Regions from separate parts of the Pseudomonas sp. H11T01 genome, predicted to be linked through region 1. Evidence: predicted binding sites of a transcription regulator. Region 1 holds the regulator's gene; the other holds the start of a gene.
What was found. Region 1 encodes sigma-54, which starts transcription at its own class of promoters, with help from an activator protein. Its sites were predicted from a motif close to ANTGGCATNNANNTTGCTNT; they were not measured.
Positions count from the first base shown of each region.

Region 2: a site for sigma-54 is predicted at 1,751-1,770, ahead of flgB (flagellar basal body rod protein FlgB). Genes of this name have one in related genera too.

Region 1 covers NZ_JBLYED010000019.1:73,948-82,005, reverse strand. Annotated here, with positions in the region: gene mlaE (lipid asymmetry maintenance ABC transporter permease subunit MlaE) at 1-182, opposite strand, end outside; gene ACN1C3_RS23380 (ATP-binding cassette domain-containing protein) at 182-991, opposite strand; gene ACN1C3_RS23375 (KpsF/GutQ family sugar-phosphate isomerase) at 1,269-2,243, shown strand; gene ACN1C3_RS23370 (KdsC family phosphatase) at 2,243-2,767, shown strand; gene lptC (LPS export ABC transporter periplasmic protein LptC) at 2,775-3,347, shown strand; gene lptA (lipopolysaccharide transport periplasmic protein LptA) at 3,334-3,879, shown strand; gene lptB (LPS export ABC transporter ATP-binding protein) at 3,879-4,604, shown strand; gene ACN1C3_RS23350 (RNA polymerase factor sigma-54) at 4,788-6,281, shown strand; gene hpf (ribosome hibernation-promoting factor, HPF/YfiA family) at 6,399-6,707, shown strand; gene ptsN (PTS IIA-like nitrogen regulatory protein PtsN) at 6,720-7,184, shown strand; gene rapZ (RNase adapter RapZ) at 7,187-8,044, shown strand.
Region 2 covers NZ_JBLYED010000048.1:5,123-13,180, reverse strand. Annotated here, with positions in the region: gene ACN1C3_RS32725 (chemotaxis protein CheV) at 1-580, shown strand, start outside; gene cheR (protein-glutamate O-methyltransferase CheR) at 626-1,453, shown strand; gene flgB (flagellar basal body rod protein FlgB) at 1,813-2,220, shown strand; gene flgC (flagellar basal body rod protein FlgC) at 2,224-2,667, shown strand; gene flgD (flagellar hook assembly protein FlgD) at 2,683-3,408, shown strand; gene flgE (flagellar hook protein FlgE) at 3,439-4,764, shown strand; gene ACN1C3_RS32695 (LysR family transcriptional regulator) at 4,841-5,695, opposite strand; gene ACN1C3_RS32690 (multidrug/biocide efflux PACE transporter) at 5,785-6,225, shown strand; gene ACN1C3_RS32685 (TylF/MycF/NovP-related O-methyltransferase) at 6,307-7,029, opposite strand; gene ACN1C3_RS32680 (hypothetical protein) at 7,029-7,892, opposite strand.

The DNA.
Region 1 (8,058 bases):
ACCAGGGACATCACACCCACCGAGTGCAATTGCTTGACCAGCAAGCCGAAACTGCCTCCAATGCCGCCACGACCGAGCAGAGCATGAAACAGAAACAGCGTCGAACGCCCCAACACCTCGACAATGTCGATAGCTGAGCGACCGAAGAGGCGAACCCTCTCTATTAGTGATTTCTTGCGCATCAGCGCTTCCCCAGAAGATCTGCGCGGTAATCCGGCGCCGGAAAGTGGAACGGTACCGGGCCGTCCGGATCGCCTTTCATGAATTGACGAATGCGCGGGTTGTCGGTGTTCATCAACTCCTCAGGAGTCCCCTGCCCCAACACCTGTCCATCACCGACCACATACAGGTAATCGGCAATGCTCGCGGTTTCGGCCAAATCGTGGGAAACCACAATACTGGTGATCCCCAGCGCGTCGTTGAGCAGACGGATGAGGCGCACCAGCACGCCCATAGCGATAGGGTCCTGCCCGACAAAGGGCTCGTCATACATGAGAATTTGCGGATCGAGGGCAATGGCTCGCGCCAATGCGACGCGACGCTTCATGCCGCCCGACAATTCGTCGGGCATCAGATCGATGGCACCCCGCAGCCCAACCGCCTGCAATTTCAGCAGAACGATGTCGCGGATCATTTCATCGGGTAATTGGGTATGAACGCGCAACGGAAACGCGACGTTCTCGAAAACGTCCAGGTCCGTGAACAGTGCACCGCTCTGAAACAACACGCCCATTTGCTTGCGCGCGTCGAACAGGTCGCTACGCGAAAGCTTCGGCAGATTCTGCCCATTGACCCAAACTTCGCCGCCACTGGGCCGCAACTGCGCACCCATCAGGCGTAACAGTGTGGTTTTGCCGCAGCCGGAAGGTCCCATGATGCCGGTGACCTTTCCCCGCGGAATACGAATATCAACGTTATTGAAGATGCTGCGCGTACCGCGCTTGAAGGACAGTCCCTTCAGCTCGACCGCGTAGGCGTTATCGGCACTCATCTAAACTCCTTGCGATGCAGCCTCTCACTCGGACGCCTGGCTCCCTACCGGAAGCACATACATCCTGGGCAGGCCGAACTGGCGGCGAACTATATCACTGCTGATGCGGAGCGCCCAAGGCCGAAGCCGTGCCAGTTCAGGGTCAAGACAGGCGAAAAGCAGGCAAATAGAACGGTTCAAGGAGTTGTAGCAAAACAATGCCTGACGAACTAGCGTGAGGGAATTGATCATTACCGTTATAATCGCCGCCTTTTCACCAGGGTATACGACTTCTGTCATGAGCCAATCCAGTGACCTGATTCAATCAGCACAACGCACAGTCCGCCTCGAGCTGGAGGCCGTAGAAGGCTTGCTGGCCCATATCGATGCAGACTTCGTACGCGCTTGCGAGATGATTCTGGCCAGCAAAGGCCGCGTGGTTGTGGTCGGCATGGGTAAGTCCGGGCACATCGGCAACAAAATTGCTGCGACTCTGGCCAGCACCGGCACCACGGCATTTTTTGTCCACCCGGCAGAAGCCAGCCACGGTGACATGGGCATGATTACCCGCGATGACATCATCCTCGCGTTGTCCAACTCCGGCTCCACCAATGAAATCGTCACCCTGCTGCCGCTGATCAAGCGCATGGGCATTCAGTTGATCAGCATGACCGGTAATCCTGATTCAGTGCTGGCCAAGACCGCCGAGGTCAATCTAAATGTAAATGTCGAGCACGAAGCCTGCCCGCTGAACCTGGCTCCGACGTCCTCGACCACCGCCGCCCTGGTAATGGGCGACGCATTGGCGGTCGCCTTGCTTGAAGCACGGGGTTTTACCGCCGAAGACTTCGCCTTCTCCCACCCGGGCGGCGCCCTGGGTCGTCGCCTGTTGCTGAAAGTGGAAAACGTCATGCATGCAGGCACGGAACTGCCTCAAGTGCAGCGTGGCACCCTGCTGAAAGAAGCATTGATGGAAATGACCCGCAAAGGTCTTGGCATGACAATGGTGCTTGAGGCCGACGGACGTCTGGCCGGGATTTTCACTGACGGTGATTTGCGTCGCACACTGGATCGCTCCATTGACATCCACAGCGCCACCATCGATGAAGTGATGACCGCCCACGGCAAGACCGCCCGTGCCGAAATGCTCGCAGCCCAAGCCCTGAAGATCATGGAAGACAATAAGATCAACGCACTGGTGGTGGTCGACAGCGATGATCGCCCGGTTGGCGCTTTGAATATGCATGACTTGCTGCGTGCGGGAGTAATGTAATGAATACCGATCTGTTGCAACGCGGCAAAAACATCAAACTGGCGGTTTTCGACGTCGATGGTGTGCTGACTGATGGTCGCCTGTACTTTCTCGAAGACGGCAGCGAGTTCAAAACCTTCAACACCCTCGACGGCCAAGGCATCAAGATGCTGATGGCCACGGGTGTGCAAACGGCTATTATCAGCGGCCGCAAGACCCCAGTGGTCGAGCGTCGCGCGAAAAATCTCGGCATCCCCCATCTTTATCAGGGCCGCGAAGACAAACTGGTCGTACTCGACGAGCTTCTTGCTCAACTCAACCTAAGCTATGAACAAGTCGCCTACCTCGGTGACGATCTGCCCGACCTGCCGGTGATTCGTCGCGTCGGCCTGGGCATGGCTGTTGCCAACGCCGCCAGTTTCGTCCGTGAACATGCGCACGGCATTACACAGGCCCGTGGTGGCGAAGGGGCGGCACGCGAATTTTGCGAGTTGATCCTGCGCGCCCAAGGCAGCCTTGAAGCGGCCAACGCCGCCTACCTGTAGAGTCCCTATGTCGATCAAAAAGATTCGCAACATTTTGATTTTCGGAGTCATCGCCGCCCTGTTCGCGGCCGTTGGCTACTGGAACATCAGCCCGGAACGCTTTATGGAGCGGCCGACGGCGGTCGTCGACGAAAGCGCCATTGACTACTACGCCATCAACGCCCACAGCGTACAGTTCCTGCCCGATGGCAAGTTGCAGTACGAAATGACTTCCGACAAGGTCGAACACCTGAAAGCAACTGAAGTGACGTTGCTGACCAAGCCCGACCTGCAAATGTATCGCGGCACGACATTCCCCTGGCACGTCCAGAGCGAACGCGGCGAGGTCAATCCGGACGGCACTGAAGTTGAATTGATTGATTCAGTACGTATTGCACGTACCGATGAGAAAAACCGCGCGACGATTATTACCAGTAGTCGTATGACTGTATTCCCTCAGAAGCAATATGCGCAGACCGAGCAAGCCGTTAGAATCGACGGCGCCGGTGGCGTGTCTACGGGCAAGGGAATGAAAGCGTATTTGGAAGAAGGCAGGATGCACCTGCTATCGAACGTAAGAGGACAGTATGAGGCTCGTTAAAACCCTCCCTATTTTGCTCAGCCTGAGCGCAGCACTGGGAAGCGTGAGCGCCTGGGCTCTGCCGACTGATAGCCAGCAACCCATCCGCATTCAGGCCGACGACGCCCAACTCGATGACAAACAAGGCATAGCCACTTACAAAGGCGACGTCATCATCACTCAGGGTTCGATGAAGATCACCGGCAATACCGTGACCATCACCCGCACCCCGGCAGGCGAAATCGACGTGGTGACCTCGGTGGGCAACCTGGCTTACTTCGAACAGCTGCAGAAGGCGACAGATCCAAAGCCTGTCCAGGGTTATGCCGTGACCATTCAGTATCACGCCGCGCAAAACCGGATCGTGCTGATCGACAGGGCCAAGGTGATCAACGAAGGCAACACCACCGAAGGCGAAAAAATCGTCTACGACACCGTCAAGCAGGTCGCTAACGCCGGCCGCGCCACCGGCACTTCGGTCACGGCTCCACGCCCGCGGATCGACATGGTCATCCAGCCGAAAAAGAAAACCGACGAGCAGAAGGCCCAGTAATGGCAACTCTGAAAGCTCAGCATTTGGCCAAGAGCTACAAGAGCCGTCAGGTCGTGCGCGACGTCAGTCTGTCCATCGACAGCGGCCAGATCGTCGGCCTGCTCGGCCCTAACGGCGCCGGCAAGACCACCTGTTTCTACATGATTGTCGGACTGGTTCAGGCCGATCAGGGCCGCGTCCTGATCGACGACCTGGATGTCAGCCACCAGCCGATGCACGGTCGTGCACGGGCAGGTATCGGCTATCTTCCGCAAGAAGCATCGATCTTCCGCAAACTGTCGGTAGCCGACAACATCATGGCCATTCTCGAGACCCGCAAGGAGCTCGACAAGGCCGGCCGTCGCAAGGAGCTGGAAAGCCTGCTGCAGGAGTTCCACATCAGCCACATTCGCGACAACCTCGGCATGAGCCTCTCCGGTGGTGAACGCCGCCGCGTGGAAATCGCCCGCGCCTTGGCCACCGCACCGAAGTTCATCCTGCTCGACGAACCTTTTGCCGGTGTGGACCCGATCTCCGTGGGCGACATCAAGCAGATCATTTATCACTTGAAGGCCAAGGGCATCGGCGTACTGATCACCGACCACAACGTCCGTGAAACCCTGGATATCTGCGAGACCGCTTACATCGTCAATGACGGCCAACTGATTGCCGAAGGCGATTCAGAAACCATCCTGGCCAACGAACTGGTCAAGGAAGTGTATCTGGGCCATGAGTTCCGCCTGTAAGCGTTGAGGTGCCTGGCTAGTCGCCAGAGCGTCGGTAGCAATAAGATCCTTTAAAATTTTATTGTTACAGCGCTCTAGGCAAACACTCCAGTTTCAGGCATATAATTTGCTTATGTTTGGCGCTTCGGCGCCCTGTAGTGGATGGCGCATGCGCGCCGGCGAATAAGGTGTTAAGCCCCTGCCATGAAACCATCGCTAGTCTTGAGAATGGGCCAGCAGCTGACGATGACACCGCAGCTGCAACAGGCCATCCGCCTGCTCCAATTGTCGACCCTGGACCTGCAACAGGAAATTCAGGAGGCACTGGAGTCCAATCCGATGCTCGAACGCCAGGAAGAGGGCGACGACTTCGATAACACCGACCCTCTGGCCGACAACGTCGAGCAGAAACCCAACGCAGATGTTCAGGAACCTTCCTACCAGGAATCCGCCCCGACAGTGGATAACCTCGAGGAAGGCGACTGGAACGAGCGTATCCCTAACGAACTGCCGGTCGACACTGCCTGGGAAGATGTCTACCAGACCAGCGCCAGCAGCCTGCCGAGCAACGATGACGACGAGTGGGACTTCACCACCCGCACATCGGCTGGTGAGAGCCTGCAGAGCCATTTGCTCTGGCAACTCAACCTCGCGCCTATGTCCGACACCGATCGCCTGATCGCCGTAACCCTGATCGACTGCATCAACAATCAGGGCTACCTGGACGAGACCCTCGAGGAAATCCTTGAAGCCTTCGACCCGGAACTGGACATCGAACTAGACGAGATTGAAGCCGTCCTGCATCGCATCCAACAATTCGAGCCGGCCGGCATCGGTGCGCGCAACCTGGGCGAGTGCCTGTTGCTGCAACTGCGCCAATTGCCAGCCAAAACACCTTGGCTGACTGAGGCAAAACGCCTGGTCATCGACTTCATCGACCTGCTCGGTAGCCGCGACTACAGTCAGCTGATGCGCCGCATGAAGCTTAAGGAAGACGAGCTGCGCCAGATCATCGAGCTGGTGCAAAGCCTCAACCCGCGCCCGGGCTCGCAAATCGAGTCCAGTGAAGCCGAATACGTCGTCCCTGACGTGATCGTGCGCAAGGACAACGAACGCTGGCTGGTAGAGCTTAATCAGGAATCCGTGCCACGCCTGCGGGTCAACCCGCAGTACGCCGGTTTCGTGCGTCGCGCCGACACCAGCGCCGACAACACCTTCATGCGCAACCAGTTGCAGGAAGCCCGCTGGTTCATCAAGAGCCTGCAAAGTCGCAACGAAACCCTGATGAAAGTTGCCACCCAGATCGTCGAGCATCAGCGCGGCTTTCTCGAGTACGGCGATGAGGCGATGAAACCGCTGGTGCTGCATGACATCGCCGAGGCGGTCGGCATGCACGAGTCGACGATTTCGCGGGTCACCACGCAAAAATTCATGCATACCCCGCGCGGTATCTACGAACTGAAATACTTTTTCTCCAGCCACGTAAGTACCTCTGAAGGCGGTGAATGCTCGTCCACGGCGATCCGCGCGATCATCAAAAAACTGGTTGCCGCGGAAAATCAGAAAAAGCCGTTGAGTGACAGCAAGATCGCTGGTTTACTGGAGGCACAAGGCATTCAGGTAGCCCGCCGCACCGTCGCCAAGTACCGCGAATCCCTTGGAATCGCGCCTTCGAGCGAACGCAAGCGGTTGATGTAACGGGCCACGCCACAGCGTTCCAGGGTGTGTTTGAAAACCCAGAAAGTTTTCGGACACAGCCTAGTGGCAGGCAAACCAGCCTGCCGCCTTATGCACTGGCAACGAAGGAGAAGCTGTATGCAAGTCAACATCAGTGGACACCAACTGGAAGTGACCGAACCTCTGCGCGCCTACATCGGCGAAAAGCTTGAGCGATTGGAAAGGCATTTCGACAAGATCACTAACGTGCAAGTCACGATGACGGTCGAGAAGCTGAAGCAGAAAATCGAAGCTACCTTGCATATCCCCGGCAATGAAGTGGTCGCCAACGCCGAGCATGAAGACATGTATGCGGCGATCGACGCACTCACCGACAAGCTGGATCGCCAACTCAAAAAGCATAAGGAAAAGACCCAAAGTGTCCTCCAGGGCGCAACAGGTCGTTAACACTCCCAACCCATGATCCGACTTGAAAACATCCTGACCCCCGGCCGTTCTTTGGTGAACGTGCCGGGCGGCAGTAAAAAGCGCGCCCTTGAACAAATTGCCAACCTGATCAGCCGCGAAGTGCCGGATCTGGAGATGCAAGATGTCTTCGAGAGTCTGATTGCCCGTGAAAAACTCGGTTCCACCGGTTTTGGCAACGGCATCGCCATTCCCCACTGCCGCCTCAAAGGCTGCGAGTCGCCCATCAGTGCCTTGATGCACCTGGACGCCCCCATAGATTTCGACGCCATCGATGGTGCCCCGGTCGACCTGCTGTTTGTCCTGCTGGTCCCGCAAGCCGCTACCGATGCGCACCTGGAACTGCTCCGGCAGATTGCCAGCATGCTGGACCGCAAGGAAGTGCGCGAAAAACTTCGCAGCGCCGCAACCAATGAAGCCCTGTACCAGGTTGTCCTGGACGAGCAGAACGGTCACTAATCATGCGCTTGATCATCGTCAGTGGCCGCTCCGGCTCGGGTAAAAGCACCGCCCTCGATGTATTGGAGGACAACGGTTACTACTGCATCGACAACCTGCCAGCCGGCCTGCTTCCGGAACTGGCCGAACGCGCGTTGATTCACACTGAACTGGCACAACCGCTGGTTGCGGTTTCCATTGACGCCCGTAACTTGCCCAGCCATTTGTCGCGTTTTCCCGAACTTCTGGAGGAGGTGCGCAGCCGGCACATCCAATGCGACGTGCTGTATCTGGACGCCGACGAAGAAACCCTGCTCAAGCGCTTCTCGGAGACCCGTCGACGCCATCCCCTGAGCAACGCCAATCGATCTCTCGCCGAAGCCATTGACGATGAAACCAACCTGCTTGGGCCGATTGCTGACCTCGCTGATCTGAAGGTCAACACCACCCATCTGAACCTGTATCAGCTGCGCGACACTATCAAGCTTCGCCTGCTGAACCAGCCGGAGCCCGGCACAGCATTTCTGGTCGAATCTTTCGGTTTCAAGCGCGGTATGCCGGTCGACGCCGACCTGGTGTTCGACGTGCGTTGCTTACCCAATCCGTACTGGAAACCGGAGTTGCGCGATCAGTCCGGGCTGGATCAGCCGGTTGCCGACTATCTGGCCGCACAACCGGACGTCGAAGAAATGTTCCAGGATATCTCTACCTATCTGCTGAAGTGGCTGCCCCGTTTTGCCGCCAGCAACCGCGCTTACGTCACCATCGCCATTGGCTGCACCGGCGGGCATCACCGCTCCGTCTACCTGACCGAACGTCTGGGCCAGGCTCTGCAAAAGTCCCTGAAGAACGTCCAGGTTCGCCACCGCGACCTAAGCTAAAGGATCCACACCGC
Region 2 (8,058 bases), on a different contig from region 1:
GGAGATCCATCCGCCGCCCAAGGGCACGGGTCGCGATCATTACTTGACGGCGGTGACCCGGGTCGACAATCAGTTAGTCGAAATCATCGATGTCGAGAAAGTTCTGGCGGAAGTAGCGCCGACCTCGGAAGTCATTTCGTTTGGTGTGGTGGACGTCGAAACCCAGCACAAAGCCATTTCTCTGCGGGTGCTGACGGTCGACGATTCGTCGGTCGCGCGCAAGCAAGTCACGCGTTGCCTGCAGACGATCGGAGTCGATGTCGTGGCGTTGAACGACGGCCGACAGGCGCTGGATTACTTGCGTAAGTTGGTCGACGAGGGCAAGAAACCGGAAGAAGAATTCTTGATGATGATTTCCGACATCGAGATGCCCGAAATGGACGGTTACACGCTCACGGCCGAGATCCGCAGCGACCCACGCATGCAAAAGCTGCATATCATCCTGCATACTTCGTTGTCGGGTGTGTTCAATCAGGCGATGGTGAAGAAGGTCGGTGCCGATGACTTCCTTGCCAAATTCCGTCCTGATGACCTGGCATCCCGGGTAGTCGACCGGATCAAGGCAGCAGATAACAGCTAGGGGCGTTTGCTCCTGGCAGTCAACACGATTTAAGAGGCGGTACCATTGTCTACGGGTAATTTGGATTTCGAACAGTTCCGGGTCTTCCTGGAAAAAGCCTGTGGCATTTTGCTCGGTGAAAATAAGCAATATCTGGTGTCGAGCCGTCTCAATAAACTGATGGAACAGCAGGGCATCAAATCCTTGGGTGAGCTGGTTCAACGTATTCAGACTCAGCCGCGCAGTGGTTTGCGCGAGATGGTGGTGGATGCCATGACCACCAACGAAACCCTCTGGTTTCGTGACACCTATCCGTTTGAAGTCTTGAAGAACAAAGTCCTGCCCGAGTCGATCAAGGCCAGTCCTGGTCAGCGTTTGCGGATCTGGTCGGCGGCCTGCTCGTCGGGGCAGGAACCCTACTCGCTGTCCATGTCGATCGATGAGTTCGAGCGGACCAACATGGGTCAGCTGAAAATGGGTGTGCAGATCGTTGCCACTGATTTGTCCGGCACCATGCTGAACAATTGCAAGACCGGTGAATACGACAGCCTGGCTCTGGGCCGGGGCCTCTCTCCAGAGCGGCTTCAGCGCTACTTCGACCCCAAAGGGGCAGGGCGTTGGGCGATCAAGGCACCGATCAAGAGCCGGGTGGAGTTCCGCTCGTTCAACCTGCTGGACAGCTATGCGAGCCTCGGCAAGTTCGACATCGTGTTCTGCCGCAACGTGCTGATCTACTTCTCTGCTGAGGTGAAGAAGGACATCCTGCTGCGGATTCACGGCACCTTGAAGCGCGGCGGCTATCTGTTCCTCGGCGCTTCCGAAGCGCTCAATGGCTTGCCGGATCACTACCAGATGGTTCAGTGCAGCCCCGGGATTATTTACCAGGCGAAGTGATTCGTTCGGCGTCATAAAAAAACGGGAGTCCTCAGGGGCTCCCGTTTTTTTATGCCCGCCGATTTTCTGTGCGAGTTCCACGATCCAATGTGGGAGCGGGCTTGCTCGCGATGAACGATGACGCGGAGTTTCTGATGCACCGAGGCGCCTGCATCGCGAGCAAGCCCGCTCCCACAGGGGTAGTCATTGCCTTTGGGCAGCGGCAGAAAAGCGGCAGGTGGCGGAAATCAGTTGCCGCTTTTCTGGCATTGCCGCTTTGCCGATGCCCGCAAAGCCCCGGTTTACGGGCTTTCGCTAATTGGCATGACGCTTGCTATGTTCACCGTACGAAAAAACTGGTCACCCGAAGGTCACCCGACATGAGCATCAGCTTCGATAAAGCGCTCGGTATCCATGAACAAGCTCTGGGCTTTCGCGCTCAGCGAGCCGAAGTTCTGGCCAACAACATTGCCAACGCCGACACCCCGAACTACAAGGCTCGGGATCTGGACTTCTCTGCCGTGCTTGCCGCGCAGAATGAAAAGACCAAGAGCGGCACTTTCGCCTTGAACATGACCAATAGCCGTCATATCGAAGCCGAAGGTCTGGGCAATGGCGACGAGTCGTTGCTGTATCGCACACCGATGCAACCGTCGATTGACCAAAACACCGTGGACGCCCAACTGGAACAGTCGAACTACGCGGAAAACGCGGTCAACTTCCAGGCCAGCTTCACACTGCTCAACAGCAAATTCAAAGGGCTGGTGTCAGCCCTGCGCGGAGAGTAATTCATGTCTCTAGCCAGTGTTTTCAATATTGCCGGCAGCGGCATGAGTGCTCAAACCACTCGCTTGAACACCGTCGCCAGTAACATCGCCAACGCCGAGACCGTCTCTTCGAGCATCGACCAGACCTACCGTGCCCGTCACCCAGTGTTCGCCACCATGTTCCAGGGCGGGCAGAGCGGTGGCAGCGATTCGTTGTTCCAGAACCAGGACGGCGCCGGCCAAGGCGTGCAAGTGCTGGGTGTGGTCGAAGACCAAAGCAACCTCGAAGCGCGTTACGAGCCTAACCACCCCTCTGCTGACGCCAAGGGTTATGTCTACTACCCGAACGTCAACGTGGTTGAGGAAATGGCTGACATGATTTCTGCCAGTCGTTCGTTCCAGACCAACGCAGAAATGATGAATACCGCCAAAACCATGATGCAGAAGGTCCTGACCCTCGGTCAGTGATAAGGGGCGACTCAGATGAGTGTTACCGATACCACCAGTGGCCTGACTCTCAACCAGATTCTCGCCAACTCCTCCAAGACCACCACCACTAGCACCACTGATGGTTTGGCGGCCGCGACCGGCAGTGCAACCGGCAATAAGGCGTTAGGTAAAGACGCTTTCCTGCAATTGCTGGTGACTCAGCTGAAAAACCAGAACCCGCTCAGTCCGCAGGACAACGGTGCGTTCGTGGCCCAGTTGGCACAGTTCAGTAGCCTGGAAGGTATTACCAAGCTGAACGACTCGGTCACCTCGCTTTCCAGCAGCTACAAGTCGTCGCAGGCCTTGCAAGCCTCTTCGTTGGTGGGGCGTTCGGTGGTTGCACAAACCGGATCGGCTTATGTCGATACGACCAAGAGTCTGACAGGCACGGCAGTGATCCCGGCGTCCGTTGCCGGCGCTACCGTGACCATCAATGATAAAGACGGCAAGACGGTGAAAACCATCGACCTGGGTAGCCAGTCCGCGGGCAATGCCACCTTCGTTTGGGACGGCACCGACTCATCGGGCGCGAAGGTTGATCCGGGCACTTACACCTTCAAGGCAAGTGCTTCCATCGATAACACCACAACCGACCTGGTCACTTATCTGCCTGCGACCGTCAACAGCGTGACCCTGAGTCAAACCGGCGGCGAGATGATGCTCAACCTCGCAGGCCTGGGCGCTGTTGCCCTGTCCAAAGTACAAACTATTGGCCTATAGAGCCGACTAACGCGGCACAAGGAGAGGAATATGTCTTTCAATATCGGCCTTAGCGGTCTCTATGCAGCCAACAAACAACTGGACGTTACCGGCAACAACATTGCCAACGTCGCTACCACCGGCTTCAAATCGTCCCGTGCAGAGTTCGCCGATGTCTACTCGGCCACCAAGCTGGGTTCCGGCAACAAGAGTGTGGGCAATGGGGTCAGCCTGGCCGCCGTTTCCCAGCAGTTCGGTCAGGGAGATGTGAACAACACCGGCAACGTACTGGACATGGGCATCCAGGGTGCCGGTTTCTTCGTCATGAGCGATAGCGGCTCGCTGACCTACACCCGCGCCGGTACGTTCAAGACCGACAAGGACGGCTACATCACCAACACCGCCGGCACCTCCCGTCTGCAAGGTTACGGTGTGGATGCCAACGGCAAGATCGTCAACGGCGTGATGACTGACTTGCGGATCGATACCTCTAACCTTTCACCAAAGGCTACTGGTGCGGTAACGTCGACCATCAATCTGAGCTCGACCGCAGCGTCTATCGACCAGGTCGCGCTGCCATTCGATCCGAGTAAGGTCGACACCTACACCAAGTCCTTCAGCACGCCGATCTACGACAGCCAGGGCAACCAGCACACCATGGACCAGTACATGGTCAAGACTGCTTCCAATACCTGGCAGACCTACACCCTGGTGGATGGTCGCAACCCGGACGGCTCTGCACCGACGGTGGGTGGGGCTACAGATCCGGTGGCGTCGACCATGACCTTCGATTCGGTAGGTCAGCTTGTTTCGGTGGCCACTCCACCTGCTACTCCGGTAGCGCCTAACCCGACCAACAGCCTGCAATTATCAGGTTGGGTGCCAGGTACTGTGACCGGCGGCGTCTGGACAGCCAACGGCGCGAGTGCGAACGCCAGTGGCGTGGCGATTGATATGACCAAGACCACCCAGTTCAACGCCGATACCGCGCGTTCGCTGCCGACTCAGGACGGCTACGCCACAGGCCAGATCACCAACCTGACCATCGACGGCACTGGCACTCTGTTCGCCAACTTCAGCAACAGCCAGAACAAGGCTATTGGTCAGATTTCATTGGCCAGCTTCACCAACGAGCAGGGTTTGCAGGCAGTGGGCGGTACCAGCTGGAAAGAAACGTTCGCTTCGGGTATCCCAGGCTACGATGCTCCAGAAACCGGCACCTTGGGTTCAGTGGTTTCCAACTCCCTGGAAGAGTCCAACGTCAACCTGACCAACGAGTTGGTGGACTTGATCAAGGCACAAAGTAACTACCAGGCCAACGCCAAAACCATCTCGACCCAAAGCACCATCATGCAGACCATCATTCAGATGGCCTGATGTCTGCTTGCTGATACTGCTTCACAAAAAGCCCCTCGATGCAGGGGTTTTTTGTGGGTGATATTAAAGAGCTGCATCACTCCAACATCTTCCCCAGCAACCAACTCCCCGCCGGTCCTGGCGGATGCAGACGCGACCACAACGCATCTACCGCCACCGGTCGCGGCCAGCCGCGCACGTTGAGTTCCTGAAGCGAGCCGGCACCAAAGCGGCCCACCAGCCAGCGCGGCAGTGGTGCCCAGCCGAACCCCCGCTGAGCCATTTCCAGCAGCATCAAGTAACTTGGCGCCGACCAGACCCGGCCCTGCGCGCGGGTTTCGTAGGGGTTGACGATGGTCGCCAAACGCAACTCGCGGTGTTGTTGCAAGGTGTCCTTGTCGACCTTGTTCAACGCAGCCAGTGGATGGTCACGAGACACAAACAGCGCGATTTCCGTGCGTTCGTCGACCGTCGAACTGGCAAGGTCTGCCGGGTAGCTCGATTGCATCTCGGCGAAGGCAATCTGCGCCCGACCACGCTGGACCAGCGCGATCAGATCGTCGCATTCGGCGATCAGGCATTCGAGTTCCAGGTCCGGGTAACGCTGCTCGAACGCGCTCAGGCTCGCCTCGAAACGGTCGGACTGATAGGTGTCGGAAATGGCCACGGTCAGCTTCGGTTCGAAGCCTTGCGACAACTGGCTGGCGGCCATTTCCAGGCGACTGGTGGCGGCCAAAATATCTTCGGCACGCTGCAGCATCACATGCCCGGCCGGGGTCAGGCTGGGCTTGCGGCTGCTGCGATCGAACAGGATCACGTCCAAGTCGATTTCCAGGCTGGCGACGGCCGCGCTGATGGTCGATTGGCTCTTGCCCAGCTTGCGTGCGGCCGCAGAGAACGAGCCTTGGGTCGCGGCCTGGACAAAAGCCAGCAATACTTCGTGAGAGGCCATGAACTATCGCTCTGATCGATGGTTATTGGTTATGAAGTATCGGTCTGGTGGGCAATGATGGCAACCATCGTTACCCAGAGAGATTGATCATGAGTACCCCAAAATCCCTGACTGAACGGGTTTTCCAGGCCATCGGCTTTGAAGTATTCGCGGTGTTGATGTGTACGCCGCTGTTCGCCTGGTTGATGGACAAGCCGTTGCTCGACATGGGCGTGGTGACCATCGCCAACTGCTTTATCGCGCTGGGCTGGAACGTGCTCTTCAATGGCATGTTCGACCGCATGCGCGAGCGTTTCGCCATGGCCCAGAACGGCTGGACCCGCCTGTTGCATGCGTTGCTGTTCGAAGGCGGTCTGGTCATCGTCAGCGTGCCGCTAGTGGCCTGGTGGCTGAACATCAGCCTGTTGCAGGCACTGATCCTGGACATCGGCGTGCTGCTGTTTTTCCTGCCCTACACCTACGTCTATCACTGGGGGTATGACGTGGTGCGCGAGCGGGTGATGGTGCGCCGAGAGCCATGTCGCGGATGACAGGCAAAAACGCTGCACCCACAAGGATAGCGTTCGCTTAACTTAGCCTCGCTCCTGCAAGAGCGAGGCTTTGGGAGCCGATCAGATGTGGAAGTAACCCACGCAAGAATCGAACGGCAGGCGTTTGAGTTCGATCTTGTTCATGTCGAACACTTCACGCAGGGCTTTGGTTTCGCCCGGGAAGTTGCGATAGGCAACTTCGTCCAGCACCACGATGGCGCCTTTTGGCATGTACGGCAGGAAGGTCTCCAGCGCGACTTTGGTCGACTCATACAGGTCGGTGTCGAGGATCAGCATTGCCACGACCAGGTCCGGGCGGGTTTTGACCCATTCTGGCGCAGTCTTGCAAATGTCGCCTTTGACCAGCTCGCAACGCGGGATGCGGTTGACCGGACGCAGCAGGTCGTTGGCGTCGATCATGTCCTGGATCAGCGACTGGTCGGTGTCGGAGAACATGGTCTCGTTGACGTCGGCCGGGTCTTCATTCTTGTTGATGCTTTGGAAGCCTTCGAAGGTGTCGAAACCGACGATCGAACGGTTGATTGCGTAAGGTTCCAGAATCATCGACAAGTGCATGTAGAGCATCAGCGAGTTGCCCTTGTACACGCCGCACTCGATGATCGCGCCCGGAATCTCGGCGACCTTCTTGAACAACTCCATGCGCGACAACGCAGCAGTCACGCCAATGCGGTTGGCGAACACGTACGGCGCATCGGCCACGTACTCGGCGTCGACCCGTTTCAGGACGTTGGCACGGGTTTCGTTGTATTCGGTCTCGGCAGGCGTAAGGCGACGCTTGGTCATTATTTGGCTCCTAGGAAATTCGAGAAATCGTGGACGTGTAAATAGTCTTTGAAACCGGCCCCGACATCCGGGCAGGCGCTGTCGACATTGATTGCGCCGCGTTTGTGCTTGAGGTCATCGAGGTGCATCAGCCGGAAATCCACGCTGAAACGGGTCTGTTCGGTGTAGTTGGGTACGGTGCCATGCAGGTGCGAGCCAGAGAAAATCAGCATCTCGGCGGTATTACCGGCGACGCGGATTTCTGATGCGGTGTTGATCTCTTCCAGCGGCACCGGGTGAACGCGGACTTCTTCTTTGACGTTGTCCTTGGCTCGCTCACGCTGCACGTTGATCCAGTCGGACAAACTCCACTGTGCCGAGGTGTTCTTCACCGGCACATCGAAGTAGCCCGGATTGATCATCATGGTCTGGTCCGGGGTGATGGTGTACACCGGCATCCAGGTGTTGATCTGGCAATCCACGCCGCCGTACCAGGTGTCCCGGTGCGGCTTGTAGGCATAACTGATGCCGGCGTGCAGATAGTCGTAGTTCGGCACCACGCGTATGCGCGGCACGTCGAATATGTAGTCTTCGGGGGCAGCGCCGATTTCCAGGGTGAAGGCGCGAATCAGCTCCTTGACCTGCAGACTGTTGGTGAACTGGCCTTTGAGTCGGGTCACCAGGGTGACGAACTCTTCGACCGGCATCAGGGTATGCAGGGACTGGTGATCAGTCTCGCCGTCAAACGCTGCGGTGATGCTTTGTTGGGCGAATGCGCACAGTTCTTTCGCGGTGTTGAGCTGGGTGTTCAGGAAGATGTCGCCTGCGTAGATGGCGCTTTTGAAGTCAGCTTTCTTCTGAAGCTGATTGATATACAGATTCACGGTTTCCCCCTCCTGAATGCGTTGGCTCTCTTAAGAGTCGGCACCAAGGTAGCAAACTGAAGTGAAATCCATCGGGCGCGGGAGCAAAAGATCGTTAATACGCTGATTTTTCGACGAAATGCGTGCGGCGCTTTTCTGCGTCTGATTCGCTGGATAAAAAAACCCC